2 regions of the Arsenophonus endosymbiont of Crataerina pallida genome follow, and region 2 is predicted to be linked to the other one. Evidence: predicted binding sites of a transcription regulator. Region 2 holds the regulator's gene; the other holds the start of a gene.
The links. The regulator sigma-54, encoded in region 2, starts transcription at its own class of promoters, with help from an activator protein. The targets are predictions, from matches to a motif close to GTTGGCACANNTTTCGCTNT.
Positions count from the first base shown of each region.

Region 1: a site for sigma-54 is predicted at 14,588-14,607, ahead of glnA (glutamate--ammonia ligase). Genes of this name have one in related genera too.

Region 1 covers NZ_OZ026540.1:302,996-318,795, reverse strand. The annotation lists gene hdfR (HTH-type transcriptional regulator HdfR) at 1-796, shown strand, start outside; tRNA gene AACL31_RS01790 (tRNA-Trp) at 1,048-1,123, opposite strand; tRNA gene AACL31_RS01785 (tRNA-Asp) at 1,130-1,206, opposite strand; rRNA gene rrf (5S ribosomal RNA) at 1,254-1,369, opposite strand; rRNA gene AACL31_RS01775 (23S ribosomal RNA) at 1,524-4,427, opposite strand; tRNA gene AACL31_RS01770 (tRNA-Glu) at 4,801-4,876, opposite strand; rRNA gene AACL31_RS01765 (16S ribosomal RNA) at 4,964-6,507, opposite strand; gene murI (glutamate racemase) at 6,940-7,779, opposite strand; gene trmA (tRNA (uridine(54)-C5)-methyltransferase TrmA) at 8,119-9,222, shown strand; gene fabR (HTH-type transcriptional repressor FabR) at 9,449-10,090, opposite strand; partial or broken gene sthA (Si-specific NAD(P)(+) transhydrogenase) at 10,302-11,699, shown strand; gene oxyR (DNA-binding transcriptional regulator OxyR) at 11,735-12,637, opposite strand; gene argE (acetylornithine deacetylase) at 13,263-14,417, shown strand; gene glnA (glutamate--ammonia ligase) at 14,677-15,800, shown strand, end outside.
Region 2 covers NZ_OZ026540.1:3,237,266-3,253,065, reverse strand. The annotation lists gene ptsN (PTS IIA-like nitrogen regulatory protein PtsN) at 1-245, opposite strand, end outside; gene hpf (ribosome hibernation-promoting factor, HPF/YfiA family) at 366-653, opposite strand; gene rpoN (RNA polymerase factor sigma-54) at 676-2,115, opposite strand; gene lptB (LPS export ABC transporter ATP-binding protein) at 2,180-2,905, opposite strand; gene lptA (lipopolysaccharide ABC transporter substrate-binding protein LptA) at 2,912-3,466, opposite strand; gene lptC (LPS export ABC transporter periplasmic protein LptC) at 3,467-4,057, opposite strand; gene kdsC (3-deoxy-manno-octulosonate-8-phosphatase KdsC) at 4,075-4,638, opposite strand; gene kdsD (arabinose-5-phosphate isomerase KdsD) at 4,655-5,623, opposite strand; gene mlaF (phospholipid ABC transporter ATP-binding protein MlaF) at 5,931-6,734, shown strand; gene mlaE (lipid asymmetry maintenance ABC transporter permease subunit MlaE) at 6,742-7,524, shown strand; gene mlaD (outer membrane lipid asymmetry maintenance protein MlaD) at 7,528-8,061, shown strand; gene mlaC (phospholipid-binding protein MlaC) at 8,099-8,731, shown strand; gene mlaB (lipid asymmetry maintenance protein MlaB) at 8,728-9,012, shown strand; gene ibaG (BolA family iron metabolism protein IbaG) at 9,160-9,414, shown strand; gene murA (UDP-N-acetylglucosamine 1-carboxyvinyltransferase) at 9,466-10,731, shown strand; gene degS (outer membrane-stress sensor serine endopeptidase DegS) at 10,787-11,860, opposite strand; gene AACL31_RS17220 (Do family serine endopeptidase) at 11,961-13,379, opposite strand; gene zapG (Z-ring associated protein ZapG) at 13,624-14,028, opposite strand; gene zapE (cell division protein ZapE) at 14,253-15,365, shown strand; gene rplM (50S ribosomal protein L13) at 15,616-15,800, shown strand, end outside.

The sequences.
Region 1 (15,800 bases), 930 kb from region 2:
TTTTTTAGAAGTTAGTAAAACCCGACATTTTGGTCGAGCAGCCGAATCATTATACCTAACACAATCAGCGGTAAGTTTTCGAATACGTCAATTAGAAACGCAATTAGGTACTATTTTATTTGCCCGTCATCGCAATAATATTCGTTTAACTGCCGCAGGCGAACGTTTGATTCCCTACGCTGAATCGTTAATAAATACCTGGCTACAAGCTAAAAAAGAAATTTCTCATCAATCATTACACACAGAATTTTCAATAGGCTCAACAATATCACTATGGGAAGGATGCTTAACAAATTGGATACAACTTATCTATCAAAAACACAAAGAGCTTCATCTTGAATGCAGAATATCCACGCGACAATCTTTAGTAAAACAGCTTCATTCACGCGAACTTGATTTACTTATTGCAATCGAACCGCCAAAAATGGATGAATTTGAAAGCGCCATTATTGGTGAAATAAAATTACAATTAATGACAAATAAAAAAAATTTAACTCTGTCGAGATTCAATTACATCAAACTTGAATGGAGTCCTGATTTCAATACCACTGAAAAATCATCTTTAGTTGAAAATTCGCCGACACTACTTACAACATCGGCTAATCTTGCGCGGGAGCTATTATATCCCACAAAATCTGCCTCTGTTTTACCAATTCATTGGCTTAATCAATATCATGAATTAAAAACACTATCGAAAGTTGTCTATAGCAAACCAATTTATGCTATTTGGTTACAAAATAATGGACAAGAGACGTTTATTGATAAATTAGCAAAAATACCTATTAAGAATAACTAATTATGAATAAGTAAAATATAAACTTTTAGTTACATGACCTATCATTAACAAAAAATATCTATTATGGCTAAAAGTACAAAAAACGATCCTAGTCTTTTTGTATCTAATATTTACCAAAAATAATATGATAGGACAGAAATACATCAATTTTAATAACTAGAAATTAAAATGGCTTTGGGTGGCTCATAAAAAAACCCAGTCTGTTAAACTGGGTTTTTAATATTTAATAACATTATCTATAAAGCCGTAAATGGCAGGGGCGGAGAGACTCGAACTCCCAACACCCGGTTTTGGAGACCGGTGCTCTACCAATTGAACTACGCCCCTAATAGGTGGCGGTGCGGACGGGGCTCGAACCCGCGAGCCCCGGCGTGACAGGCCGGTATTCTAACCAACTGAACTACCGCACCACCCGATTTATTTCACTAATGGTCTTTCCCATTAGCCTTAAATTAAAGTCTGGCAGCTCCCTACTCTCACATGGGGAGACCCCACACTACCATCGGCGCTACGGCATTTCACTTCTGAGTTCGGCATGGGGTCAGGTGGGACCACCGCGCTATTACCGCCAAACAAATTCTTTTCTATTTATCCCGTCTTATTTCGCTGCCTTACAGTCTGCTCACCTACCTCAGTAGCGAACACACCTCGGCCTTCAGTAAAATTCGACCAGATTCAATCTCAAAACAAGCTAAAATTCTCTCTCTCAAAACACCTTCGGTGTTGTCAGGTTAAGCCTCTCGGGTCATTAGTACTGGTTAGCTCAACGTATCGCTACGCTTACACACCCAGCCTATCTACGTCCTCGTCTCGAACACCCCTTATAGGACATTACTGTCAGGGAAGACTCATCTTGAGGCAAGTTTCCCGCTTAGATGCTTTCAGCGGTTATCTCTTCCGCACTTAGCTACCAGGCGATGCCATTGGCATGACAACCTGTACACCAGTGGTGCGTCCACTCCGGTCCTCTCGTACTAGGAGCAGCCCCCCTCAATCTTCCTTCGCCCACGACAGATAGGGACCGAACTGTCTCACGACGTTCTAAACCCAGCTCGCGTACCACTTTAAATGGCGAACAGCCATACCCTTGGGACCTACTTCAGCCCCAGGATGTGATGAGCCGACATCGAGGTGCCAAACACCGCCGTCGATATGAACTCTTGGGCGGTATCAGCCTGTTATCCCCGGAGTACCTTTTATCCGTTGAGCGATGGCCCTTCCATTCAGAACCACCGGATCACTAAGACCTACTTTCGTACCTGCTCGCGCCGTCACGCTCGCAGTCAAGCTGGCTTATGCCTTTGCACTAACCTCACGATGTCCGACCGTGATTAGCCAACCTTCGTGCTCCTCCGTTACGCTTTGGGAGGAGACCGCCCCAGTCAAACTACCCACCAGACACTGTCCTCAGCCCGGATTACGGGCCTAAGTTAGAACATCAAACATTAAAGGGTGGTATTTCAACGTTGGCTCCATGCAGACTGGCGTCCACACTTCAAAGCCTCCCACCTATCCTACACATCAAGGCTCAATGTTCAGTGTCAAGCTATAGTAAAGGTTCACGGGGTCTTTCCGTCTTGCCGCGGGTACACTGCATCTTCACAGCGAGTTCAATTTCACTGAGTCTCGGGTGGAGACAGCCTGGCCATCATTACGCCATTCGTGCAGGTCGGAACTTACCCGACAAGGAATTTCGCTACCTTAGGACCGTTATAGTTACGGCCGCCGTTTACTGGGGCTTCGATCAAGAGCTTCGCCTTACGGCTTACCCCATCAATTAACCTTCCAGCACCGGGCAGGCGTCACACCGTATACGTCCACTTTCGTGTTTGCACAGTGCTGTGTTTTTAATAAACAGTTGCAGCCAGCTGGTATCTTCGACTGGCTTCAGCTCCGGATGCAAGACCCTTCACCTAATGCCAGCGTGCCTTCTCCCGAAGTTACGGCACCATTTTGCCTAGTTCCTTCACCCGAGTTCTCTCAAGCGCCTGAGTATTCTCTACCTAACCACCTGTGTCGGTTTGGGGTACGATTAATGATTACCTATCGCTTAGAGGCTTTTCCTGGAAGCTGGGCATCAACTACTTCACCACCTTGGTGGCTCGTCATCACGTCTCAGTGTTGTAGCAGTGCGGATTTGCCTGCACTACCCACCTACTCGCTTAAACCGGGACAACCGTCGCCCGGATAGCCTAGCCTTCTCCGTCCCCCCTTCGCAGTAACCCTTAGTACGGGAATATTAACCCGTTTCCCATCGACTACGCTTTTCAGCCTCGCCTTAGGGGTCGACTTACCCTGCCCCGATTAACGTTGGACAGGAAACCTTGGTCTTTCGGCGAGCGGGTTTTTCACCCGCTTTATCGTTACTTATGTCAGCATTCGCACTTCTGATACCTCCAGCAGACCTCTCAGTCCACCTTCTACGGCTTACAGAACGCTCCCCTACCCAACAACATCTAAATGTCGCTGCCGCAGCTTCGGTGCATGGTTTAGCCCCGTTACATCTTCCGCGCAGGCCGACTCGACCAGTGAGCTATTACGCTTTCTTTAAATGATGGCTGCTTCTAAGCCAACATCCTGGCTGTCTAAGCCTTCCCACTTCGTTTCCCACTTAACCATGACTTGGGGACCTTAGCTGGCGGTCTGGGTTGTTTCCCTCTTCACGACGGACGTTAGCACCCGCCGTGTGTCTCCCGTGATAACATTCTTCGGTATTCGTAGTTTGCATCGGGTTGGTAAGTCGGGATGACCCCCTAGCCGAAACAGTGCTCTACCCCCGAAGATGAATTCACGAGGCGCTACCTAAATAGCTTTCGGGGAGAACCAGCTATCTCCCGGTTTGATTGGCCTTTCACCCCCAGCCACAAGTCATCCGCTAATTTTTCAACATTAGTCGGTTCGGTCCTCCAGTTAGTGTTACCCAACCTTCAACCTGCCCATGGCTAGATCACCGGGTTTCGGGTCTATACCCTGCAACTTAACGCCTAGTTAAGACTCGGTTTCCCTACGGCTCCCCTATGCGGTTAACCTTGCTACAGAATATAAGTCGCTGACCCATTATACAAAAGGTACGCAGTCACACCCTTTCGGGTGCTCCCACTGCTTGTACGTACACGATTTCAGGTTCTATTTCACTCCCCTCGCCGGGGTTCTTTTCGCCTTTCCCTCACGGTACTGGTTCACTATCGGTCAGTCAGGAGTATTTAGCCTTGGAGGATGGTCCCCCCATATTCAGACAGGATAACACGTGTCCCGCCCTACTCTTCGAGTTCACAACACTTACCGTTTCAGATACGGGGCTATCACCCTTTATTGCCGGCCTTTCCAGACCCTTCTCCTGCGGTAAATATTGATGTTGACTCTGGGCTGCTCCCCGTTCGCTCGCCGCTACTGGGGGAATCTCGGTTGATTTCTTTTCCTCGGGGTACTGAGATGTTTCAGTTCCCCCGGTTCGCCTCGTTTGACTATGAATTCATCAAACGATAGTGCATTAATGCACTGGGTTTCCCCATTCGGACATCGCCGGCTAGTACGCTTCATATCAGCTTACCGACGCTTTTCGCAGATTAGCACGTCCTTCATCGCCTCTGACTGCCTAGGCATCCACCGTGTACGCTTCATTCGCTTAACCTCACAACCCGAAGGTGTCTTCTACTGTCTTTTTGTTGGGTTATGGCTGCGCGTCCACCAATTCTTTGTTGGGCAGTGCGCGCAATGCTCACGTACTTTAGTACGCTGCGCTTGCTGTGCGCTGGCCGCCTCGAATTGCTGACTGCTCGCTCATAACGCTTCATCATGACAACAAAAACCCAACTGATTGGAGTTTTGAGAGTTCTCCACACTATTTTTTCAATAATGTGTGTTTCAATTTTCAGCTTGTTCCAGATTGTTAAAGAGCATAATTGGTAAACCAACTCACTAAATTGGTTTAATCATTATTGCGTAAAGCACAAACAGTGCACAACACTAAAAGCGTGATGCACCGCCTTTCTAAATCACTAAAGTGGCGTCCCCTAGGGGATTTGAACCCCTGTTACCGCCGTGAAAGGGCGATGTCCTAGGCCTCTAGACGAAGGGGACTTCAAGCTCTTTAGTCAATCTTAGATTGGCTTTACGCGCTATTTCATCAGACAATCTGTGTGAACACTCACATTCCATCTATCTAGGTAAGGAGGTGATCCAACCGCAGGTTCCCCTACGGTTACCTTGTTACGACTTCACCCCAGTCATGAATCACAAAGTGGTAAGCGCCATCCAAAAGGTTAAGCTACCTACTTCTTTTGCAACCCACTCCCATGGTGTGACGGGCGGTGTGTACAAGGCCCGGGAACGTATTCACCGCGACATGCTGATCCGCGATTACTAGCGATTCCGACTTCATGGAGTCGAGTTGCAGACTCCAATCCGGACTTCGACGTACTTTCTGAGTTCCGCTTCCCATCGCTGGCTCGCCTCTCTCTGTATACGCCATTGTAGCACGTGTGTAGCCCTACTCGTAAGGGCCATGATGACTTGACGTCATCCCCACCTTCCTCCGGTTTATCACCGGCAGTCTCCTTTGAGTTCCCGACTCTACTCGCTGGCAACAAAGGATAAGGGTTGCGCTCGTTGCGGGACTTAACCCAACATTTCACAACACGAGCTGACGACAGCCATGCAGCACCTGTCTCAGCGCTCCCGAAGGCACTCCTCTATCTCTAAAGGATTCGCTGGATGTCAAGAGTAGGTAAGGTTCTTCGCGTTGCATCGAATTAAACCACATGCTCCACCGCTTGTGCGGGCCCCCGTCAATTCATTTGAGTTTTAACCTTGCGGCCGTACTCCCCAGGCGGTCGATTTAACGCGTTAGCTCCGGAGGCCACAGTTCATGACCACAACCTCCAAATCGACATCGTTTACAGCGTGGACTACCAGGGTATCTAATCCTGTTTGCTCCCCACGCTTTCGCACATGAGCGTCAGTCTTTGTCCAGGGGGCCGCCTTCGCCACCGGTATTCCTCCACATCTCTACGCATTTCACCGCTACACATGGAATTCTACCCCCCTCTACAAGACTCTAGCTAACCAGTCTTGAATGCCATTCCCAGGTTAAGCCCGGGGATTTCACATCCAACTTAATTAACCGCCTGCGTGCCCTTTACGCCCAGTAATTCCGATTAACGCTCGCACCCTCCGTATTACCGCGGCTGCTGGCACGGAGTTAGCCGGTGCTTCTTCTGTCGCTAACGTCAATTGCTAAGGTTATTAACCCTAACACCTTCCTCACGACTGAAAGTACTTTACAACCCGAAGGCCTTCTTCATACACGCGGCATGGCTGCATCAGGCATGCGCCCATTGTGCAATATTCCCCACTGCTGCCTCCCGTAGGAGTCTGGGCCGTGTCTCAGTCCCAGTGTGGCTGATCATCCTCTCAGACCAGCTAGAGATCGTCGCCTAGGTGAGCCCTTACCCCACCTACTAGCTAATCTCATATGGGTTCATCCGAAGGTGTGAGGCCAGAACGGTCCCCCACTTTGCTCCTTAGAGATTATGCGGTATTAGCCACCGTTTCCAGTGGTTATCCCCCGCCTTCGGCCAGATCCCCATACCTTACTCACCCGTCCGCCGCTCGCCGGCAAGGAAGCAAGCTTCCTTCCGCTGCCGCTCGACTTGCATGTGTTAGGCCTGCCACCAGCGTTCAATCTGAGCCATGATCAAACTCTTCAATTAAAAGCTTGATGCTCAAAGAATGTTTTACTGACCGTAACGCCCTTTTGTTCAACTCGCTTTGCCGATGTTTGACCACCTTCGCCGCTGCCGACCAAAATAACGTTACTGCATATTAGTTCATATATGAATTAACTGTTTTGTCACTCTTCAAGACTTTAAAATCAAATATTTTTTGATGATGTCTTGCGAGTGCCCACACAGATTGTCTGATTAATTGTTAAAGAGCGTGCGACCCAGGCCGCGAGGTGGCGTATATTACGCTTTTCACCTATAAAGTCAAGTAGTTATTTCTACTTTTCTTTTCACTTCACTGACTAAAAATCCAATTATTTATTCTCAACCAGTGGGAGCGCATTATAGGCGCTTTTAAGCCGCTGGCAACCGTTATTTAAAAAAAATTTGTCTAATTGGTTTATATTTCAACAAATCGGCTTAAATAGAAATTTTTTTTAACCGATTAAAACTTTCATTTATCAGTACAGGAATAAGCTTTTCAGCTTCAACATCCATTTTAGTGCAATAGGCGATATTTTTACTTTTTGTCAAAATCAAATTTTGATGGTTATTGATTAACCAAACCGCTCGTCTGGCAATTGCAGCGCCTGAATCAATGAGTCTGGTTCCGTCAAGCAGCACTTCTTTTAGTTCTGCCGATAATAACGGAAAGTGTGTACAACCGAGCACAATGGTGTCAGGGGGTTCTTTCATTTTTAACCACGGTTTTACAATGCGCACTAACGCTTCTTTTGAGATTACCTGACCATGAAGTTTTTTTTCTGCTAATTCGACTAATTCTGATGAAGCGATCATCTCAACTTTACAATCAACGGCAAATCGATCGATCAGTTCTCTAGTATAGTTTCCACTAACCGTTACCTTAGTTGCTAATAATCCAATAACACCATTACGTGTTAATTTAGTTGCTGGTTTTATTGCGGGAACAACCCCAATAATTGGAAATTGGAAATGCGCTCTTAAAACAGGCAAACTGACCGTACTTGCCGTATTACAAGCAATAATTGCTATTGCTAACGCATGTTTTTGTTGAATTTGATCGATGAAGCGAATAATACGTTCAATAATAAATTCTGCACTTTTCTCTCCATAAGGAAAAGCATCATTATCAAAAGCATAAATATAGTGTAAATCTGGCAATAGCTGTCTGACTTCACGATAAACAGATAACCCACCAACACCAGAATCAAAAATTAGAATAGTTGGCCGAGCCGTTTTCGACTGAGCAGAGGTTACTTTTTTTATTTCATTTTTCATTCATTTCATCACAATAATGAACAATATGCTGATAAGAGAATTGTTAGTAAAAATAGTCATGAGTAATTATACAGTAATAATAGATTGAATGAATCCTGTGCTGTTGTAATAATTGTCCGCTGGTTTTAAGACAATATTATAACCTATTTTTATTTTTGCATTACCGTCCAATATCGAAGAACTAAAACTTTACGACTCTTACTATCAATATTCAAAAAATAAGCTTTAGAAAAACCTTTGTAATTACTATCTATAAATCGTGCACCAAAGCTAGACTTCTCTTTCTCTTTCCCTACAATCTCACGATAGAAAATTTTTTATCAAGATGAATCTGAATACATGCTAAATAATTTGTCAATTACACAATACAACTTGCAGTTAGCTGAAAAAATCAAATATTTAAACAGTATTATGCTGCCTTTTAATGCACCTGAGCCAGAAATTTTTCGTTCTGATTTTTCCCATTATAGAATGCGCGCTGAATTTCGCCTCTGGCATGAAGGACCAGATTTATTTCATATAATGTTTGATCAAACGACTAAACAACGTATAAGAGTTGATCAATTACCTAGCGCTAGTAAATTAATTAATCAAATGATGCTTGCTTTAATTCCATTAATTAAAACTAAACCGCTTTTACGGTATAAACTCTTCCAAGTAGATTATTTATCAACATTAAGTAATAAGATTATTGTTTCATTAATTTATCATAAAAAATTGGAACAAGAATGGATTGAACAAGCTAAACAATTACGTAGCGCTCTAATTAATCAAGGTTTTGATATACAACTTATTGGCCGCGCAGCAAAAACAAAAATTATATTAGAACAGGATCATATTGATGAGGTATTACCTATTTCAGGTAAGTCAATTATCTATCGCCAAATTGAAAATAGTTTTACCCAGCCCAATGCCGGAATAAATATCAAAATGTTAGAATGGGCGATTAATATTACTAAAAACACAAAAGGTGATTTACTGGAGCTTTATTGTGGAAACGGTAATTTTTCTATCGCACTAGCACAAAATTTTAATCGTGTTCTGGCAACCGAGATTGCAAAACCATCAGTAGCAGCGGCTCAATATAATATTGAAGCTAATAAAATTAATAATGTAAAAATTATTCGAATGTCAGCAGAAGATTTTACCCAAGCAATACGAGGTGAACGTCAGTTTAAACGCCTTGAAGGTGTTGATTTAACAAGTTATAAATGTGAGACTATTTTAATCGATCCGCCTCGCTGTGGTTTAGATGAAAAAACGCTTGAATTAGTACAAAAATATCCACGTATTCTTTATATATCCTGTAATCCTAATACACTTTGTCACAATTTAAATATACTCAATAAAACTCATAAAATTGATCGATTAGCGTTATTCGATCAATTTCCTTATACCCACCATATTGAATGCGGTGTTTTACTTGAGAAAAAACATATTTGAATGAAATAAAAACGCCATTAAAAAATATGGCGTTTTATTTTATAAGTCATAACAGCAAAAAATCTATCTAATGATAGCTAATATTATTTTTATTTTAAGAATATATTAAATAATATTGATATAGACAATATTTCTCTAACATTCATAATATTAAAAGTCATTTAAAAAACTAATATAGAAAACACCAATAAATAATTGCAATTTTTGGTTTACTGCAAAAAATTATTTATAATTTAATATTATGTTTTTCCTGTTCACGACGATACCAATAATAGGCTCCGCGGGCGATCATTCTAAGCTGTAAAACTAATCGTTCTTCCAAAAGCTGCCTTTTTTCCTGATCAATATCTAATGCTTCTGCCCCCGCACTAAATACTATAGTAACCATGGCTTCGGCTTCAATTTCAGTAAAATACCGAGGCATATTACTTTCCTGTTGCAAGTAGTCGGCCAATTCAGCAATAAAATGCTGGATTTCTCTGGCAACTGCCGCACGAAATTCAGCCGATGTACCTGAACGTTCACGCAGCAATAATCGAAAGGCATTCGGATTATTACCAATAAATTCCATAAAAGTAGCAACAGATGTTCGAATAACACTGCCACCTTTTGCAATACGCTGTCGTGCTTGACGCATTAATTGACGGAGCATAAGACCGCTTTCATCCACCATGGTCAATCCTAATTCATCAACATCACGAAAATGTCGATAAAAAGAAGTCGGTGCAATACCCGCTTCTCGGGCAACCTCACGTAAGCTGAGACTAGTAAAGCTACGCTCAGCACTCAATTGACTAAACGCCGCTTCTATCAGAGAACGACGCGTTTTTTCTTTCTGCTTTGCTCTGACGCCTGTAATATTACTCACAGTAATTAATATACCTCTTCGATAATAATGTAACTAGGCTACTATACCAAATTTTAACAGATTTGCAGTGTCCTTAAGTTTAACTAGTATATAAGGAATTTCTGTTATTTATTAAAATGTAAAGCCTGAATCTTATATTTAAGCTTGATTAAAGAAGATAATGTTAATCTGAGTTGTCTATTCGTATTTACATAATAATAGGTTATACCGAATGCCACAGATTCAATTTGATACTATCGTTATTGGTTCCGGCCCCGGGGGAGAAGGTGCAGCAATGGGGTTGGTAAAACAAGGGAAAAAAGTCGCAGTCATTGAACGTTATAATAAAATTGGTGGTGGTTGTACCCACTGGGGAACCATTCCTTCTAAAGCGCTTCGGCACGCGGTCAGCCGAATTATCGAATTTAATCAAAATCCATTATACAGCGATAAATCCCGGCTTTTACGCTCTTCTTTCTCCGACATTCTTAAACAAGCCGAGACCGTAATTAATCAACAAACACATATGCGGCAAGGATTTTACGAACGAAATGGTTGCAAAATGTTTGCCGGTGAAGCCTCTTTCATTGACCAACATACTTTAAAAGTTCTTTATAATGATGGTACCTACGATACTCTATATGCTGAAAAAATCATTATCGCAACCGGCTCTCGTCCATACTGTCCTCCCGATGTCGATTTTCTGCATTCACGCATTTACAATAGTGATTCAATTTTAACTCTCAATCATGAACCCCACCATGTTATTATTTATGGTGCAGGGGTAATTGGCTGTGAATATGCTTCAATATTTAGAGGATTAGGGGTAAAAGTTGATCTTATTAATACCCGTGATCACCTTCTGTCGTTTTTAGACCAAGAAATGTCAGACGCTTTATCATACCATTTTTGGAATAGTGGTGTTGTCATTCGCCATAATGAAGAATATGAAAAAATCGAAGGAACAGATGATGGCGTAATTATTCATCTGAAGTCAGGTAAAAAGGTTAAAGCCGATTGTCTATTATATGCTAATGGCCGTACGGGAAATACCGATAATCTAAATTTAGAAAATATCGCTATTCCTATTGATAATCGAGGTTTGATTAAAGTTGATGCTACCTATCGTACTCATAATAAAAATATCTATGCGGTCGGCGATGTTATTGGCTATCCCAGTTTAGCTTAAGCCGCTTATGATCAAGGTCGTCTCGCTGCCCGCGCGATAACAACGGGCCACAGCGATACCCATTTAATTGAGGATATTCCTATCGGGATCTACACCATTCCAGAAATCAGTTCTGTCGGTAAAACAGAACAACAATTGACTGCCATGAAAATTCCTTATGAAGTCGGGCGTGCTCAATTTAAACATTTAGCCAGAGCACAAATTGCAGGGATGAATGTAGGCAGTTTAAAGATCCTATTTCATCGCGAAACATTAAAAATTCTAGGTATTCACTGCTTCGGTGAGCGTGCAGCAGAAATTATTCATATTGGCCAGGCAATTATGGAGCAAAAAGGTGAAGGTAATACTATTGAATATTTTGTTAATACTACCTTCAATTATCCAACTATGGCAGAAGCATTTCGGGTTGCCGCACTGAATGGGTTAAACCGTCTGTTTTAACCCAATAAAGCTCAATATTAGTAGTAAGTAAACAATTAATTTTTACTATAGTATCGATACATTTGTTTACGAATTGCCTCAGCAAACTGCTCATGACAACTTCTAAGCGGTGAGCCAGGACGGTAAATTAAAACAACCGAACGTGAAGGAACAGGGTTAATACAATCAAGATAATAAACACCATCACGTTTTATCTCTTTCGGTACAGATAAATCTGGCAATAGCGTTATACCACTTCCGGCTGCCACCATGTTACGTAATGTCTCTAAACTGGTGGCACGAAAGTGGGTATCATCTTTTGCCCCAACCTGAAAACAATATCCCATCGCTTGATCACGTAAACAGTGTCCATCTTCCAACATAAGTAATTTCTGTCCAACAAGCTCACGCATTTCAATTTCCTTACGATTGAACCATGGATGTCCTTCATAAATAGCTAATCGCATAGGTTCCTCATACAGAGGTATTTCAATAAAAGCTTCGGTCTCCTTCACTTGCGCTAATATTGCACAATCTAGTTTGCCATTATTTAATTGCGCTAACAGATGGTGTGTTTGTGCTTCATGTAAATACATCTCCAATTTAGGAAATAAACGGTGTAATTCTGGAATGATGTGAGGTAAAAGATAAGGACCGATAGTAGGAATTAATCCTATGTGTAACGGGCCTGACATGCTTTCACCTTGTAAGGAAGCCATTTCCTGCAGTATTTTAACTTCTCGCAATACTGTTCTGGCTTGTTCAACTAATAATAACCCCTGCTGAGTAAACAGAACCTTTCGGCTTGTCCGCTCTAATAACATAACACCTAAATCGTCTTCCAATTTACGAATTTGACCGCTGAGGGTCGGTTGACTAACATGGCAGGCATCTGCAGCACGCCGAAAATGTTTATGCTCAGCTAATGCAACAAGGTACTCCAAATCACGAATATTCATGCCTACTCCTTCCCTAAATACAAATTTGATAGAATCAACCTATCTATTCATCATAATGGATCCAGTTTTCCTATCAACGAAAAAATTCGGCAAAAAAAATTTATCTTCATAATTTATAGACAAAAACGAATAAATTAAACGCTTTCGCGGTGAGTTGTTTAGCGCCAATAACTGATTCTACTAAGCAGCTAATATTTCACAACTAAGTTGCGACCATAAATCAATGCTTCAACACCCTATTTATTGAAATTCAGATTCACTAAGCATCGATTGAACACATCACCAATAAAGACTTCACTAAACTTTTATGAACAAATTAATGGTCATTGCTGAATTTAAATCGATATATTGAAATAATTATTTTATCAATAATATTATTATGTTAAAGCAAATATTTTTTTAATTCTTAAATAAAATCTTTATATCGAAATATATTAATCGACGATCCTATACGCCATTAATTTTCCTTTATCCTGTATATATTGTTGTTATCAATTAAAAGAAAAAATTTGTATCATCAACCCTCTCATTAATAAATCTTGTACACTGAACTAACATTAATTGTTGTATTTTTATTCAATGAAATGCATGAGTACTGAAATTTTAGTCATTAAGGCTGACAACAGTGAAAAACAAACTGCCCACATTTATTGAGTTATACCGTCAATTAGTTGCCATACCATCAATTAGTTCTGTCGATGCAAGACGCGATCTAAGTAATGAAACATTAATTAATCTACTGGCAGAATGGCTTACGACACTAGGTGGTAAAATAACCATTCAACCTGTACCAGATAGCCGCCATAAATTCAATTTACTGGCTACTTTTGGCCAAGGAGAGGCTGGATTACTACTTTGTGGGCATACTGATACGGTTCCTTTTGATGACGGGCGCTGGACAAAAGATCCTTTCCAATTAACGGAATATAAAGACAAATTATATGGTTTAGGTAGCGCGGATATGAAAGGTTTTTTCGCTTTTATCATTGATACTTTACGCAATGTCGATATTGATCAGTTACAGCATCCCATCTATATTCTGGCAACCGCTGATGAAGAAACCACCATGGCCGGAGCACGTTATTTTGCTACAACTGCAGAAATTCAGCCTGAATTAGCAATTATTGGTGAACCAACTTCATTGCGACCGATTCGCGCTCATAAGGGGCATATTGCCAATGCCATTCGTATTACCGGTCAATCTGGCCATTCAAGTGATCCGGAACAGGGTATCAATGCGATTGAGTTAATGCATGAAACCATTAGTCAGTTAATTTTGCTTAGAAATAGACTAAAAACCGATTACCACAACAAGGCATTTGATATTCCCTACCCAACAATGAATTTTGGACATATTCATGGGGGTGATGCCGTAAATCGAATTTGTGGGTGTTGTGAATTACATATCGATATTCGTCCACTACCCGGTCTGTCACTAAAAAATTTGGATGAATTGTTACATGCCGCACTTAAACCGATTAAACATCGTTGGCCTGATCGCTTAACTATCGAGGAACTTCATCCGCCTATTCCCGGTTTTGAATACCCAATAAATCATAACATGGTGAAAATAATTGAAAATTTATTAGATAAAAAAGCTCAAACCGTTAATTACTGCACCGAAGCGCCCTTTATTCAAACGCGATGTCCAACATTAATATTAGGGCCAGGTTCGATAGAGCAGGCTCACCAACCTGATGAATTTATTGAACTTAAATATATAAAACCGACAATTGAATTACTTTCACAAATGATATCCTATTTTTGCTTGAAAAAATAAACTACTAAATTGGGAATAAAATAAGACCAGCTCTATCTTTTTTTCGACTACCGCACCATGATTGTGCTTTAATAGCATCCGATTTGCACAAGAATGGTGCGATTTATTATTCAATTTATGATTATTTACTAATAAATCATTAAAAAAGCATCTATTATCAGTTATAAAAATTTGGCATGATTTTCGCATAGTGAATAATTAACTATAGTAAAACTTTTTGGCGCTATGTTCAAAATAGGATCCAATCAGGAGAATCTTTATGTCTGTTGAGCATGTTTTATCCATGATCAAAGAGCACTATGTTAAATATATTGATCTACGCTTTACCGATACCAGAGGTAAAGAACAACATATCACTATTCCTGCTCACCAAATTAACCAAAATTTCTTTGAAGAAGGTAAAATGTTTGACGGTTCGTCAATTGCCGGTTGGAAAGGAATTAATGAGTCAGATATGATGCTTATGCCTGATCCTGAGACGGCAGTATTAGATCCTTTTTTTAGTGATTCAACCCTAATTATTCGCTGTGATATCCTAGAGCCCCACACTCATCAGGGCTACGAACGAGATCCACGTTCAATTTCTAAACGCGCCGAAAATTTCTTACGTAGTAGCGGTATTGCAGATACGATATTATTTGGACCTGAACCTGAATTCTTTGTGTTTGACGATATTCGCTTTGGTAACAATATTTCTGGTGCTTATTATCATATCGATGATGTTGAAGCAGCCTGGAATTCTGGCGCACATTATGAAGATGGTAATAAAGGCCATCGGCCAAGCGTTAAAGGTGGTTATTTTCCTGTCCCTCCCGTTGACTCTTCACAAAATATGCGCTCCGCTATGTGTTCCACCATGGAGAAAATGGGATTAATTGTTGAAGCACACCACCATGAAGTTGCCACCGCAGGCCAAAACGAGGTTGCTACCCGTTTTAATACCATGACTAAAAAGGCCGATGAAACACAAATATACAAATACGTGGTGCACAATATTGCCCATTCTTTTGGTAAAACAGCAACATTTATGCCAAAACCACTAGTGGGTGATAATGGCTCTGGTATGCACTGTCATATGTCACTGGAAAAAAATGGCAGCAACTTGTTTGCCGGTGATAAATATGGCGGGTTATCTGAAATGGCACTTTATTATATTGGCGGTATTATTAAACATGCGCGAGCTTTAAATGCCTTTACTAATCCAACCACCAACTCTTATAAACGTCTGGTGCCAGGTTTTGAAACACCTGTAATGTTGGCTTACTCCGCACGTAATCGTTCAGCTTCTATTCGCATTCCAATCGTTACTAATCCTAGAGCATCGCGTATTGAGGTTCGTTTCCCAGACCCGGCTGCCAATCCGTACTTAGCCTTTGCGGCACA
Region 2 (15,800 bases):
TCGGATGAATTGTTTTCATTTAATTTGCCATGTGGGATTGCAATACCTCCACCGATACCGGTTGTGCCGACTTTTTCACGGGTTAATAATGAGTCAAAAACGACACTTTCAGGTACATTCAGTGCAATTGCAGCAACTTCACTAATAATTTCTAGTGCTCGTTTTTTACTCGTACAATGTACATTATTTAGTGTACATGATGGTGTTAATACCGAGCTTAATGATAATTTTTTTTCACTGTTCATTGGATTTATTCACTTAGGGCAATTATACCAGATATCCATAATGAATATCTGGCATGGACGATACTAACATCGATAATCTACATTTAGTGTCATAGTGCCCTTGTTGTTTAATAACACAGATTAATGTTGTTTCAATTTTTCTTTGTATTTAGTAAGCTGGCGCACCATTTTTTCTACCATGGCATCAATTGCCGCATACATATCATCTTCTTGAGCAGAAGCATGTAGTTCTGCTGCATTTACTTTCGCCGTTGCCTCAGCAATTTGATTAAATTTCTGTACTTTTAAAATTACATGAATAGCATTGATATGGTCAAAATGTTGTTCAAATTTTGAACACTTTTCTTCCACGGTTTGGCGTAATGCTTCTGTAATTTTAATATTTTGGCCAGTAATTTGAAATTCCATAGTATCTTCCTTCTCAGTTAATTCAAATCAGTTTTTTACGCTGATTCGAGGGTGGAATGGATAGAGACTCTCGATATTTAGCAACTGTACGACGAGCAATTTGAATACCCTGTTCTGCTAGTATGCTCGTTAATTTGTTATCACTCAAGGGTTTTGCAGGGTTCTCTGCCGCAATGAGTTTTTTTACTAGCGCGCGTATAGCGATAGAAGAGGCTTCTCCTCCGGTATCAGTGTTAACATGGCTAGAAAAAAAGTATTTCAGTTCAAAAATACCTCTTGGACTATGTAGATATTTTTGCGATGTGACACGGGAAATCGTCGATTCGTGCATATCAACCTGATAAGCAATATCCGCTAGTACCATAGGTTTCATATGCTCTTCACCATATTCAAAAAACTGTTGTTGATTTTCAACAATACATTGGGCAACTTTTAATAAAGTTTCATTACGACTTTCTAAACTTTTTATTAACCATTTTGCATCTTGTAAGTTGTTACGGATGAATTGGTTATCTTCTTCATTATCAGAGTATTTACCTAGAGAAGCATAATGTTGATTGATTTTTAAGCGTGGAATGTTTTCAGTATTTAGAGCTACTTGCCAGTCATTATCTATTTTGCGCACCAGAGCATCGGGGACAATATATTGTGGTTCATTAGTTTGAATGATTTGCCCAGGTTTAGGATCTAATCGTTGGATCATAGCGATAACTTCTTTCAAGGCCGTTTCTTTTAATTTGGTTTTTCGGCTAAGTTGCCGAAAATCACGATTGCCAAGTAATTCTAAATGGTCGTTAATTATCAGTTTAGCTTCTTTTAGAAAAGGAGTCTCGCGAGGTAACGCTGATAACTGAATTAGTAAGCAGTCTTTTAAATTTTTGGCTGCGACGCCAATCGGATCGAAGTGCTGGATCCGTTTTAATACAATTTCAACTTCTTCCTGGGTAATATCTGCTAGGGCTAAACCCGCGTAAATATCTTCAATAGTGGTGCTTAAATAGCCGGAATCGTCCACAGCATCAATAATGGCGGTGGCAATCGCGGCATCTATTTCAGTAAAAGGTGTTAATGATGCTTGCCAGGATAAATAATCTTGCAACGTTTGCAATGTTTCTCCTTGGTAGATAGGAAAATCATTGTCACTAAAATTATTGGTTAGAGTTGGATAGTTATCTGAGGGGTAAATTTCTTCCCAATTAGTATCTAAAGGTAATTCGCTTGGCACATCATTTTGTTCGATGGCGTCAAAACTATCTAGTGCCGCTGGCTCGTTATCATTAATATCTGATGTTTCAATTTCCTGGTAGAGGTCATCTTGTTCAAGTAAAGGATTGCTTTCAAGAGCTTGCTGAATTTCGTGTTGAAGTTCTAATGTTGAAAGTTGCAACAAACGAATAGCTTGTTGTAGCTGTGGTGTCATCGCCAACTGCTGACTGAGTCGGAGTTGCAAACTCTGTTTCATAAAATTGGCTTAGCCTCTTGGGAATAACATAATAAAAAAATTTACCAACTTTAATTAGTCACGGTTAGAGGCGGAAACCTTCTCCCAAATAGACGCGTTTGACTTGTTCATTTTCTAAAATCGCTTTAGGAGTTCCATGAGCGATAAGATGACCTTGACTGACAATGTAAGCACGTTCACAGACATCTAATGTCTCTCTCACATTGTGATCGGTTATTAATACGCCTAAACCATAATCTCTCAAGTGTTGGATTATTTTTTTTATATCTAATACTGAAATCGGATCAACACCAGCAAAAGGTTCATCTAAAAGAATAAATTTAGGATCAGCCGCTAATGCCCGGGCTATTTCTACCCGGCGACGCTCCCCGCCAGAAAGTGATTGACCGAGGTTATTTCGCAAATGAGTAATACTAAACTCTTCCATCAATTCTTCGGCACGTTGCTGTTTTTCTTCGAATGTTAAATCTTTACGAATTTCTAATACAGCCATCAGATTATCGTAAACGTTTAGCCGGCGAAATATTGAGGCTTCTTGTGGTAAATAACCTATTCCCCTACGAGCCCGTTCGTGAAGCGGCAGCAAACTAATATCTTCATCGTCGATAGCAATTTTTCCAGTATCACGAGGAACGATACCAACTACCATATAGAAGGTTGTCGTTTTACCTGCACCGTTTGGCCCCAGTAAACCAACGATTTCACCTGAACTGACCTCCAGGCTAACGTCTTCAACAACCTTGCGGTTTTTGTATGTTTTTGCCAAATGTTTCGCAGTTAATTTCGCCATTTTTTATTATTTACTCTTACTATTATTTGTACTTTTTACCCCAGGGCCTTTTTCTTGTAATTGGGAAGGTAACAGTATGGTCGTTACTCGTTTCCCTTTATCACTAAATGCTTCCATTTGTTGGGTTGGGACTAAATAGGTAATTTTGTCACCTTTAATATTGCTATCTAGTTGTTCAAGGTAAGCATTACCCGTTAGGATGACCAGATCTTTCTCCATTTCATAACGTATTTTGTCGCTGTGACCTTTGATCGGTTTACCATCATCTTGTAATTGATAGAAATTGGCTGGCGTACCATAGGCTTCGACAACCATCTTTTTGGCATCGCCGTTCGGACGGGTGACAACGACTTTATCAGCTCGAACATCTATAGAACCTTGTTTTATGACAACATTTTCTGTAAATGTGGTAATATTTTTTTCTAAATCAAGTGACTGTTTAACTGAATCAATCTGAATGGGTTGTTGAGAATCACTTTTCAGCGCTATTGCTGGCAAGCTTAATATGAATATTGAACTAGTCAATGCTACATTAATGAAGATCTTTTTTGCCAATATCATTTAGTTGTTTCCTTCGGGAGCTGTTTGCTTATTGGGGATTTCATAATAGGTTTTAACATCTTCAATTAACTCAGCGGTATGCGTTCTCATATTACCGCGCATTTTCATACCCACTGATCGTAAACCGATACCAATTACTGTGACTTTATCATCAGATGAAACATCCTGGGTAATTAGGTTAACGATGGCATTTTCCGTCAAAATTTTTTGTAAATCTGAAGTTGGATTTAAGCTATTTACTTGAACATTACCATATAAATAGAGCATGTTGTCGTTGGTTAATTTGGCTTTATTGGAGCGTACGGCCCAAGTGGGGATACTTTTTGTGTCATAAGTTGTTAATACTGGATTAATAAACCAGCTGGTTTTATTACTCGAAAAGTGGTGCGTCTCATCCGTTATCAGCTTATAGGCCAATTTACTCATTGGATCATAGACATGGGTAATGGCATTACCAGTTTGATAATTTGGTTGGCTGTTATCAACCATAGCGGGTGCTTTTGATTGATTAAAATCAGCTAAGTTCCAGCCAATAAGCGCTAAAACAATTAGTGTTAATATAATGTTAAGCCAAAACTTAAATTTGCTCATCGTTGTTTCATTTTTGCCTATATTGATAAACCGTGGGCATTTTCTATCTTATCTTGAGCAAGCAGGATCAGATCACAAATTTCACGTACCGCACCTTTGCCGCCTGCTTGATATGTAACATAATGCGCTTTACTTAACAACATTGGATGCGCGTCAGCTACAGCAACCGAAAGCCCTATCTGCGACATGACAGGCCAGTCAATTAAATCATCACCAATATAAGCAATCTGTTGAGGTTGGAGTTTTAATCGGGTTATCAGATCATTATAAGCTAATTTTTTTTCACTTTGCCCTTGGTAAAGATAATTAATACCGAGTGTTTTGGCACGATCTTCCAATAATTTAGCTTTACGACCAGTAATAATGGCAACTTCAATTGCAGAGGTCAGTAAACAGCGGATACCATAACCATCTTTTACATTGAATGCTTTTAGTTCTTCACCATTATTCCCCATATAAATTAAGCCATCTGTCATGACACCATCAACATCACAAATTAGTAATTTTATAAGACGTGCTTTTTCAATGATATGTTGGTCTATTGGGCCATAACAGGTTGTGATTTTATTATCATTATTCATGTATTATTTCCAATAATTATATGATGCCAGCTTGCAAAAGATCATGCAGATGAATAACACCAATAAGTGTATCTGCTTTTGCCACCAGTAAGGAAGTAATATGGTGGTGTTGCATCAAATTTAAGGCGTCAATCGCTAGCATATCGGGTTTTACCCTAATACCACCGGCTGTCATTACATCGGTAATTTTGGCATTATTTAAGTCAATATTCATTGCAAAGACGCGTCGTAAGTCACCATCGGTAAAAATACCTTCAATTTGCATTTCTTCATTACAAATCACAACCATACCTAGTTTTTTGCGAGTAATTTCCACTAATGCTTGCTGTAATGTTGCCTGTTTCATGACATTTGGAATATTTTTCCCAGTATGCATTAGGTCACTCACTCTTAATAAAAGTTTGCGGCCCAATGTGCCACCTGGATGAGAAAGTGCAAAATCTTCAGCAGTAAAACCCCGCGCTTCAAGTAAAGCGACCGCAATAGCATCTCCCATAACTAACATCGCGGTTGTGCTTGTTGTTGGCGCTAGACCTAATGGACAAGCTTCCTGCGGTACTTTGATACAAAGGTGAAAATCTGCCGCTTTTCCCATGCTACTATCAGGATTTTTTGTCATACAAATTAACGCAATGTGTTGGCGTTTTAACACAGGAATGAGTGCTAATATTTCATTTGACTCACCGGAATTAGAAATAGCCAGAACAATATCTTGACGACTAATCATGCCTAAATCACCATGACTGGCTTCTCCTGGATGGACAAAAAAAGCCGGTGTTCCTGTACTGGCTAATGTGGCTGCAATCTTACGGCCAATATGGCCTGATTTACCCATCCCCATAACAACGACTTTGCCAGTACATTTGAAAATCAGTTCACAAGCTTGGTTAAAATCATCATTGATATATTGCTCCAAATTGGCAAGCCCGCTATGTTCAATCTCCAATACCTTCTTCGCTGTTTTTTGAAAATCAATTTCAGACATTTTTATTCCCCAATTTGATATAACTAATTTAATTATATGGGTTAATAGATGTTTAGTAAGACTCGTTTTTTCATATCACTCGCTTTGTATTGCGGTCATCAATATATTATCCGTACGTTGTATTATTAGAAAAAATAGCATTTTTCACTATGATGACATTTGAAAATTTGTTTATTGTGACGATGTAATGAACAAAAGTAAAATTGGCAATAATATTGATAGCGAATATATGCTAGTTTTTAGGTAATATGTTCCATACTGAGTAAATATACTTAAATGATAATTAGACAGAAAGGCTATTATCGTCATGAAGAAGTCTGTAGATAATATCATAGAAATCAAAGATATGTCTTTTATTCGGGGTCAACGGCTGATTTTTACCGATATGAGCTTGACGATCCCCAGGGGAAAAATTACGGCAATCATGGGGCCATCAGGTATTGGAAAAACAACGTTGCTACGTTTGATTGGTGGACAATTACAGCCAGATAAGGGAGAAATTTGGTTTGATGGTGTTAATATTCCAACACTATCACGCGCGGAACTTTATGCTGCTCGCAAGAAAATGAGTATGTTGTTTCAGTCAGGTGCCTTGTTTACTGATATGAATGTTTTTGACAATGTTGCTTTCCCTTTACGTGAACATACTGTTTTAGCAGCAGAAATTATTCGAACAGTGGTCATGATGAAACTAGAAGCAGTCGGGTTGAGAGGTGCGGCCAATCTTATGCCAGCTGAACTATCAGGTGGTATGGCGCGACGAGCAGCATTGGCACGCGCTATTGCCCTTGATCCACAATTAATTCTATTTGATGAACCTTTTGTTGGGCAAGATCCGATAACCATGGGAGTTTTGGTTAAACTTATTGATGAACTTAATCATGCATTAGGTATTACTTGTGTTATTGTTTCTCACGATGTGCCAGAAGTGTTGAGCATAGCGGATAAAGCTTATATTGTTGCAGAGCAACATGTTATTGCTGAAGGTACAGCGAAAGAATTGCAACAAAATAAGGATGCGCGGGTTAGGCAGTTTCTTGATGGTATAGCAGATGGTCCGGTACCATTTAAGTTTCCGTCAGGAAATTATGCAGCAGATTTATTAGGGTGATGGGATGATACTAATTGATACATTAGCCGCATTAGGCCATCGTTCACTAGCTATGGTGGCGACATTTGGTCGTGCTGGCTATTTGTTATGTCGGGCCTTATTTGGCAAACCTGAATTTGCAAAACAATGGCCATTATTAATAAAACAGCTCTACAATGTAGGAGTCTTATCTTTATTAATTATTGCTGTATCGGGATTATTCATTGGCATGGTACTTGGTTTACAAGGATATTTAGTCTTGACCATGTTTAGTGCTGAATCCAGTCTTGGCATGATGGTCGCTCTTTCTTTATTAAGGGAGCTAGGGCCAGTGGTGACCGCACTTTTATTTGCTGGCAGAGCAGGTTCTGCATTAACGGCAGAAATAGGATTGATGAAAGCAACAGAGCAGATCTCTAGTTTGGAAATGATGGCGGTTGATCCATTACGTCGAGTTATCGCGCCACGTTTTTGGGCCGGACTGATCAGTATGCCATTACTGGCATTAATTTTTGTCGCCGTAGGCATATTAGGTGGTGCGCTAGTCGGTGTCGATTGGAAAGGAATTGATGAAGGCTTTTTTTGGTCATCGATGCAATCTGCTATTGAGTGGAAAAAGGATATTCTCAACTGTTTTATTAAAAGTGTGGTATTCGCTTTTACAGTCAGCTGGATAGCTTTATTTAATGGTTATGATGCCATCCCAACATCGGAAGGGATAAGTCGTGCAACAACCAGAACCGTTGTTCATTCTTCATTAGCTGTGTTGGGTTTAGATTTTGTGCTTACTGCACTGATGTTTGGGAATTAATTCATGCAAAGTAAGAAAAGTGAAATTCTAGTTGGACTATTTGTTTTGATTGCATTAGCTGCAATTGTCTTTTTATGTTTAAAAGTTGCAGATATTAAATCATTTGGTAATCAACCGACTTATAAAGTTACTGCCTCTTTTACCAATGTAGGCGGATTGAAAGTAAACTCGCCGGTAAAAATAGGTGGTGTGGTGGTTGGCCGAATAGTCGATATTATGTTGGATAAGAAAACTTATACGCCACGTGTTACCTTAGCGATTTTTAGTCAATATGATAATATTCCTGATAACAGCTCATTGTCGATACTTACTGCGGGATTATTAGGTGAGCAGTTTTTAGCACTCAATGTGGGTTTTTATGATCCGGATATGGGAATTACCTTTCTTAAGGACGGTGGACGCATCGAAGATACTAAACCGGCCATAATATTGGAAGATTTAATTGGGCAATTCTTATATAAAAGTGGCGATCCTAATCGTTCGAATAGAGCAAGCTCAGTTTCCGGAAATAACGAAAAATCTTCCACGACACCATGATGAACAATCTAATATGATAAGAAAAGGAACCTATTTTATGTTTAAACGTTTCTTAATAGTGGCTTTGTTAGTGGTTGCTCCGTTTGCGATGGCGATAGATCAAACCAACCCATATAAACTGATGCAAGAAGCCGCTGCTAAAACTTTTACTCGCTTAAAAAATGAGCAGCCTATGATCCGGCAAAATCCAGATTACTTACGCAGGGTTGTTCGTGAAGAACTTATGCCTTATGTACAAATTAAGTATGCAGGAGCATTAGTCTTAGGATCTTATTATAGTAGTGCAACCCCGTCACAACGGGATGCTTATTTTCAGGCGATTGAAGCCTATTTGGAACAAGCTTATGGGCAAGCTTTGGCAATGTATCATGGGCAACAATATCAAATTGCGCCTGAACAACCGCTGGGTGATAGGAATGTGGTTGCTATTCGGGTAACAATTACCGATCCACAGGGCCGACCACCTGTACGTCTTGATTTTCAATGGCGTAAAAATAGCAAAACTGGCTATTGGCAGGCTTATGATATGATTACTGAAGGTGTTAGTTTAATTACAACTAAACAAAACGAATGGGCTAATATTTTACGTACTAAAGGTATTGACGGTTTGACACAAGTGTTGCTCAATAGTGCAAAAAATCCCATTACGCTGGAAAATAAAAAATCATGATACCCATGTTGACTTGGGAGCAGAAAGGTCAAATGTTGATTTTAACCGGTGAGCTTGATCGTGATACTCTACCCGCTTTTTGGCAACAGAGAAATCAGTTGCTAAAAGGTATTAATGCGATTAATGTTTCCCAGTTATCTCATATCGATTCTACCGGACTCGCTATGTTTATTAGGTTAAAATCAGAACAGCAGTCAGAGAATAAATGGGTATTTGAAGGTATTAGTGAGCGTTTTAAGACCCTTATTAGGCTTTATAAACTTGAGGATTTTATGAACTAATTGGGTCATAAATTTTAAAAATAGTTTATATATAAAGCAAACGCTCTTGTGCATTTTTATGCCAAGGGCGTTTTGTTTGATTTGCAGCAGATGATAGATCGATTAGGATAGATGGATTGTCTTTTAATGTTAGAGTTGAGTTTAATTATGGATACAAATGAAATAAAGCAAGTATTAATAGAACAATTGAAACTTGATGAAGTGATTGTCAATGGCGAAGGTAGTCATTTTCAAATAATTGCTGTTGGTGAAATGTTTGACGGTATGAGTCGGGTTAAGCAGCAGCAAGTGATTTATGCACCACTAATGGAATATATTGCAGATAATCGGATCCATGCATTATCAATTAAAGCTTATACCCCCGCGGAATGGAAAAGAGATCGTAAGCTTAATGGTTTTTAAGACTATACTTTTGCATTAATAATATAAATATTACTCATAGAGAATTTCTAGATGGACAAGTTTCGATTGAAGGGGCCAACCCGTTTGATGGGAGAGGTCTCGATTTTTGGTGCAAAAAATGCGGCACTACCGATATTGTTTGCATCGCTTTTAGCAGAAGAACCCGTTGAATTACAAAATGTTCCAAAGCTAAAAGATATTGATACAACAATTGAATTACTTAATCAGTTAGGTACAAAAGTTGAGCGTAATGGCGCTATTTTTGTTGACGCACGAGGTATTAATAAATTTTGTGCTCCTTATGAATTAGTCAAGACGATGCGTGCATCTATTTGGGCTTTGGCGCCATTAGTGACTCGTTTCGGTCAAGGCCAAGTATCTTTACCGGGAGGATGTGCGATTGGTGCGCGTCCAGTTGATTTGCATATTGCCGGGCTTGAACAACTTGGTGCCAAAATTACCTTAGATGAAGGTTATGTTAAAGCATCGGTCGATGGTCGTTTGCAAGGCGCCAATATTGTTATGGATAAAGTTAGTGTCGGCGCCACCGTGTCTATTATGACGGCTGCAACTCTGGCAGAGGGAAAAACCGTTATTGAAAACGCAGCTCGTGAACCTGAAGTTGAAGACACAGCCAACTTTTTAAATTCATTAGGGGCAAAGATCACGGGTGCAGGTACTGACAGCATTATTATTGAAGGAGTTGCGCGCTTAGGTGGTGGTATTTATCGAATTTTACCTGATCGGATTGAAACAGGTACATTTCTGGTTGCAGCTGCTATCTCTGGAGGTAAAGTAATCTGTCGCAATACTAAACCAGCTACATTGGATGCAGTATTAGCTAAATTACGTGAGGCGGGTGCAGAGATTGAAATTGGCGAGGATTGGATCCAGCTGGATATGCATGGTAAGCGGCCAAAAGCAGTGACTATCAGAACAGAACCGCATCCAGGCTTTCCAACCGATATGCAGGCACAATTTAGCTTACTTAATTTAGTGGCTGAAGGTGTTAGTACAATAACAGAAACTATTTTTGAAAATCGTTTTATGCATATCCCTGAGTTAATTCGTATGGGAGCCCATGCGGAAATAGAAGGAAATACCGTTGTTTGTCATGGTGTTGAACAACTTATGGGTGCACAAGTCATGGCTACCGATTTACGGGCATCTGCTAGTTTAGTACTTGCTGGATGTATTGCGAAAGGAAAAACGACTGTTGATCGGATTTATCATATCGATAGGGGATATGAGAAAATAGAAGAAAAGCTACGTAGTTTAGGGGCCAATATAGAACGTATTACTGCAAAGAAAATATAACCTGCTATTTTACTAAGGTAAAAATCAGTAGCTTTGTTAGACTGCTGATTCTTACTTATTGTAGTAATGATTTACCTTCATTGTACTCTTCAATTTTAACGTGGACAGTCATTGTTTTTTCGTTGCGCAGTAGTGTGACAGGGACGATACTGCCCGGACTAATTTCAGCAACTTGATCCATTGTTTCCGCAGCCGAGATAACCGGTTGATCATTAACAGAAATAATAATGTCACCGACTTGAATACCAGCATTTTCTGCCGGGCCATTTGCCGCGACCTGAAAAATACGTAGCCCTTTAATTTGATTAATATCGTTATTGTTGGAGCGAATACGGGGTAAGTCCCGCGCAGTGATACCGATAAAACCGCGGATCACTCGCCCATCACGAATAAGTTTCTCCATAATTTTAGTTGCTAATTCTGTTGGAATAGCAAAACCTAATCCCTCAGGCGTAAAACCATTTTCTGAATGATCAAATGAGAGTGTATTAATTCCCATCAATTCACCTTCAGTATTAATTAGCGCTCCGCCTGAATTTCCATGATTAATAGACGCATCGGTTTGTAGAAAATTCTGTCGGCGGGTAGGGCTAAGTCCTACCCGTCCAGTGGCGCTAATAATTCCTTGTGTCACTGTTTGTCCTAAATTATAGGGGTTACCGATGGCTAACACGATATCGCCAACGTGCGCTTTACGTTGTGGGTTAATCGGAATCACAGGAAGATTTTCGGCGTCTATTTTTAAAACAGCCAAGTCTGTTAAGCTATCTGAGCCAACGATGAGTGCGTCAAAAATTAATCCATCAGGCAGTGCAATCTGAATTTGATCCGCGTTATTAACGACATGTCTGTTGGTAATAATATAACCGTTACTGCTCATAATGACACCAGAGCCTAATGCAGTTAATTCGCGCCCATTTTGGGAAAAACTACCGGTCCCGCTGCTATAAACATAGACAACTGCAGGTGCTGCTCTACGTACCGCTTTACTATAACTAATTGGTTGCTCATCTTTTTTACCGTCAAGGAGGTCAGTGAGTCCTTTTGGGCGTATAGATGGAATAGCCATTAGCAAAATAGTAGCGATAACAAGCCCTACAATGACGGCACGAAAAAGCTTGATGAACATAGTAAGTATTCTGTAATAAAAGATAAACGAGATAATAAAATAGCAGGATACCATAAATACAAACAGGTATGATAGTTAACAGTACCTGTTTGCTGGGTGATTAATTGAATATATTATTACCGCGAAGTAATAAATAGATATTTTGATCACCACGTAAAATATTTAATGCTAAAGCGGTAGGTTTAGTTTCAATAATTTTACGCAGTTGATTAATATTTTCTATCCGTTGTTCGTTGGCACTAATAATAAGATCACCTTTTGCCAGGCCAAGCATGGCTGCAGGTGAATTAGACGAAACGTTATCGACCTTGACACCTTTAGTGCCTTTGATTGTACTATTGCTTAAAGTGGCTCCCATTAGTGACGTGGTTAAAACTTCGGCTTTCGTACTGCTGGAATCACTATCTTCTAAGGTAACATTCACCTCCATTGGCTTGCCTTTACGTAGTAGACCGATGGTGATCTGCTTACCGATTTCACTAGTGCCAATTTTAGCTCTCAATTCAGCGAAGCTATTGATATATTTGTTATTAATCGAAACCAAAATATCACCAGATTGAATGCCTGCTTTAGCTGCTGCAGAATTTGGTATCACTTCACTGACAAATGCCCCTTTTTGCACATCAATCTTCAATGCTTTCGCTACATCAGAAGTCATTTCAGTGCCTTTGATCCCTAGCAATCCACGTTTTACTTCACCATGTTTGATAATTTGATCACTAAGAGATTTAGCCATATTGGATGGAATGGCAAAGCCAATACCAATATTACCCCCACCAGGCGCTAAAATAGCGGTATTAATACCAATTAGTTCACCATTGAGATTAACTAATGCGCCACCTGAGTTACCTCTATTAATAGAAGCGTCAGTTTGAATAAAATTTTCCAGACCTTCTACATTTAAACCACTACGACCCAATGCAGAAATAATGCCTGATGTTGCTGTTTGACCTAAACCGAAAGGGTTACCAACAGCAACAGCAAAATCACCAACTCGCAGTTTATTGGAGTCAGCTATTTTAATCGCCACTAAGTTCAATTTTTTCAGATTTGCTGTACTTGAATCTTTGATTTGTAATAGGGCGATATCTGTTTGAGGATCACGGCCGATAAGCTTAACGTCAATTTCTCTGCCATCATTAAGCTGAATTTGGATGCTATTAGCATTATCGATGACATGGTTATTAGTTAGGATATAACCTTTTTCAGCATCAATAATAACCCCGGAGCCTAATCCTTCAAAAGGGCGAATACTTTGTTGTTGTGAGGGAAAGTTGGGCCCAAAAAAGAATTTAAATTCTTCGGGTAGCTGTTGATTTTGAACACGTGTTCCAGATACACGAATACTAACTACGGCAGGAAGTACTTTTTCTAGCATTGGTGCTAGGCTAGGTAATTCTTGACCAGATGATAAAGCAATTGGTGGCATTGATGCAGCATGACTTACTGCAGGTATATTTATGAGTGAAAGACTGATACTCATAGCTAATATAGTTAAAAAATGTTTCTCTTTTTTCATCATGAATTCAATTCTCTTACATACCTAATTTATTTAAGGTAATTTGCTATCCTGGATAGAAAAGGCCTCAGCAGGTTTAAGACTTTAAATTATGCAAAAAAGTTCAGCCAACAGATAGTAGTAATCGTTTTTTTACATGTATTTACATGATATTAATTTTTTACAACAAAATAACTCTATCAGGTGGATATGCTATCATCAAAATTAGGTAAAGATGCAATTTTATTAATATATCAAACCTAATTTACCTTCTTTTTTCTTTTATTGTGCGAAATAAGCCAGAAGAACCTTCAGAGTAATCTTTAGGTGGTAAATTAACGGGAGCTTGATCATTGTCTGATTCTGATTCAGTCAAACGATAGTTAAAAGGGTTGTTTTGTATTGGCATATCAGGCATCAATTCATGAGAACTTTTTGCCATATGCTGGTAGAGTTGACGATAATCTTGCGCCATGTTATCGAGTAACTCTGCACTACGCGCAAAATGGCTGACCAATTCTTTACGATATTCTTCCAATTCATGGTTTTTCTTTTCAAGTTCAGCTTGTAAAGCTTGTTGGTTGCGTAGCTTGGTATTGCCGAAGCGAACTACTAGTGCACCAATAATGAAACCTACAATTAGACCGATTAGTGCATATTCCCAAGTCATGTTGACTCCTTCATTAACAAAACAACATTTATTTTCATAGAAATAGATTCACAGTATAGCAGTCACTATACCTGTTAAAAGGCTATAAGTGAAAGTGGGAAAAGTTATTGCTAATGATTTCATAGTATTTTGCGGTATTAAAGTAGTAAAGATTATCGATATAATGTTTATGATTGGTTTCATTGGTCAATTAAATTATGACATTTTTAAGGAGTATCACGTTGATGGCATTGTTGACTCCCACTAAACTTTACCAACAGTTTTTGGCTACCGGTGATTATCAATTTGATGAGGTGCAAAGTAAGACGATAGCACGTTTAGATATTATTCATCATCAGTTGCTTAATAAAACATCCCAGTTATCATTGAAAAATAAAATTGGCCAATTATTTGCTAAGAAACCTCATACAAATCGTGAGCCTGTGCAGGGATTATATATGTGGGGAGGTGTCGGCCGAGGTAAAACTTGGCTAATGGATCTCTTTTATCAGAGTTTACCGGATGGCAGAAAATTACGCTTACATTTTCATCGTTTCATGTGGCGAGTGCAGAATGAAATGATAGAGTTACAAGGTCAGCCAGATCCATTGAAAATTATTGCCGATAGATTTAAAAAACAGACCGATGTTTTATGCTTTGATGAGTTTTTTGTCTCTGATATTACTGATGCCATGATTTTGGCAACGTTATTGAAAGCTTTATTTGCCAGAGGCATTTGCTTAATAGCAACGTCTAATATTCATCCAGATGAACTCTATCGAAATGGATTGCAACGAACACGTTTTCTACCCGCAATCGAACAAATTAAAAAATATTGTGACATTATCAATGTTGATGCAGGTATTGATTATCGTTTACGTACCTTGAAGCAAGCGGGTCTTTATCTTACGCCAATTGATGAAGCGAACTGCAATCGTATGGATGAGATATTTATTAAATTAGCTGGCAAATCTGGAGTTAGGTTTCCTATTCTTGAGATTAATCATCGTACTATGCCGGCAATCTGTACCGCAGAAGGCATTTTATCGATTGAATTTAAGGTATTATGTGAAGATGCACGTAGTCAAAATGACTATATCGTCTTAGCAAAAGATTATCATACGGTACTACTGTATAATGTTTTGTTGATGTCAGAACTCCATGAAGATGTAGCCAGGCGTTTTCTCGCTCTGATTGATGAATTTTATGAACGAAAAGTTAAGTTGATTATTAATGCTGAGGTAGCAATGGATAAACTTTACCAAGGGCATTTGTTACGTTTTGAATATCAACGCTGTTTATCAAGATTGCAAGAAATGCAGAGTGAGGAATACCTAAAATTACCTCATATAGCTTGATTAGCGGGTAATAATACAATAAATTGACGAGAAATTTATTTTTTGGGTCGATTTTTGGCAAAAATTTCTCTATAATCTTGCCACCCCACGTTACAGCAAGTTTTTTATTTCCCAAAAATCTTGCATTAATGTCAGTTTGACTACTCGAAGGGGTAGGATTTACTGGACAAAAATTAGCGTGAACATGCTGAAGTATTTTTATAAAATATGACTGTTCGCCAACATGTAACTTATATATGGGTAAGCTTTAATGAAAACTTTTACAGCTAAACCAGAAACCGTAAAACGCGACTGGTACGTTGTTGATGCAGATGGAAAAACTTTAGGCCGTCTTGCAACTGAAATTGCTCGTCGTTTGCGCGGCAAGCATAAAGCGGAATATACTCCGCATGTCGATACTGGTGATTACATCATTGTTGTTAATGCAAAAAAAGT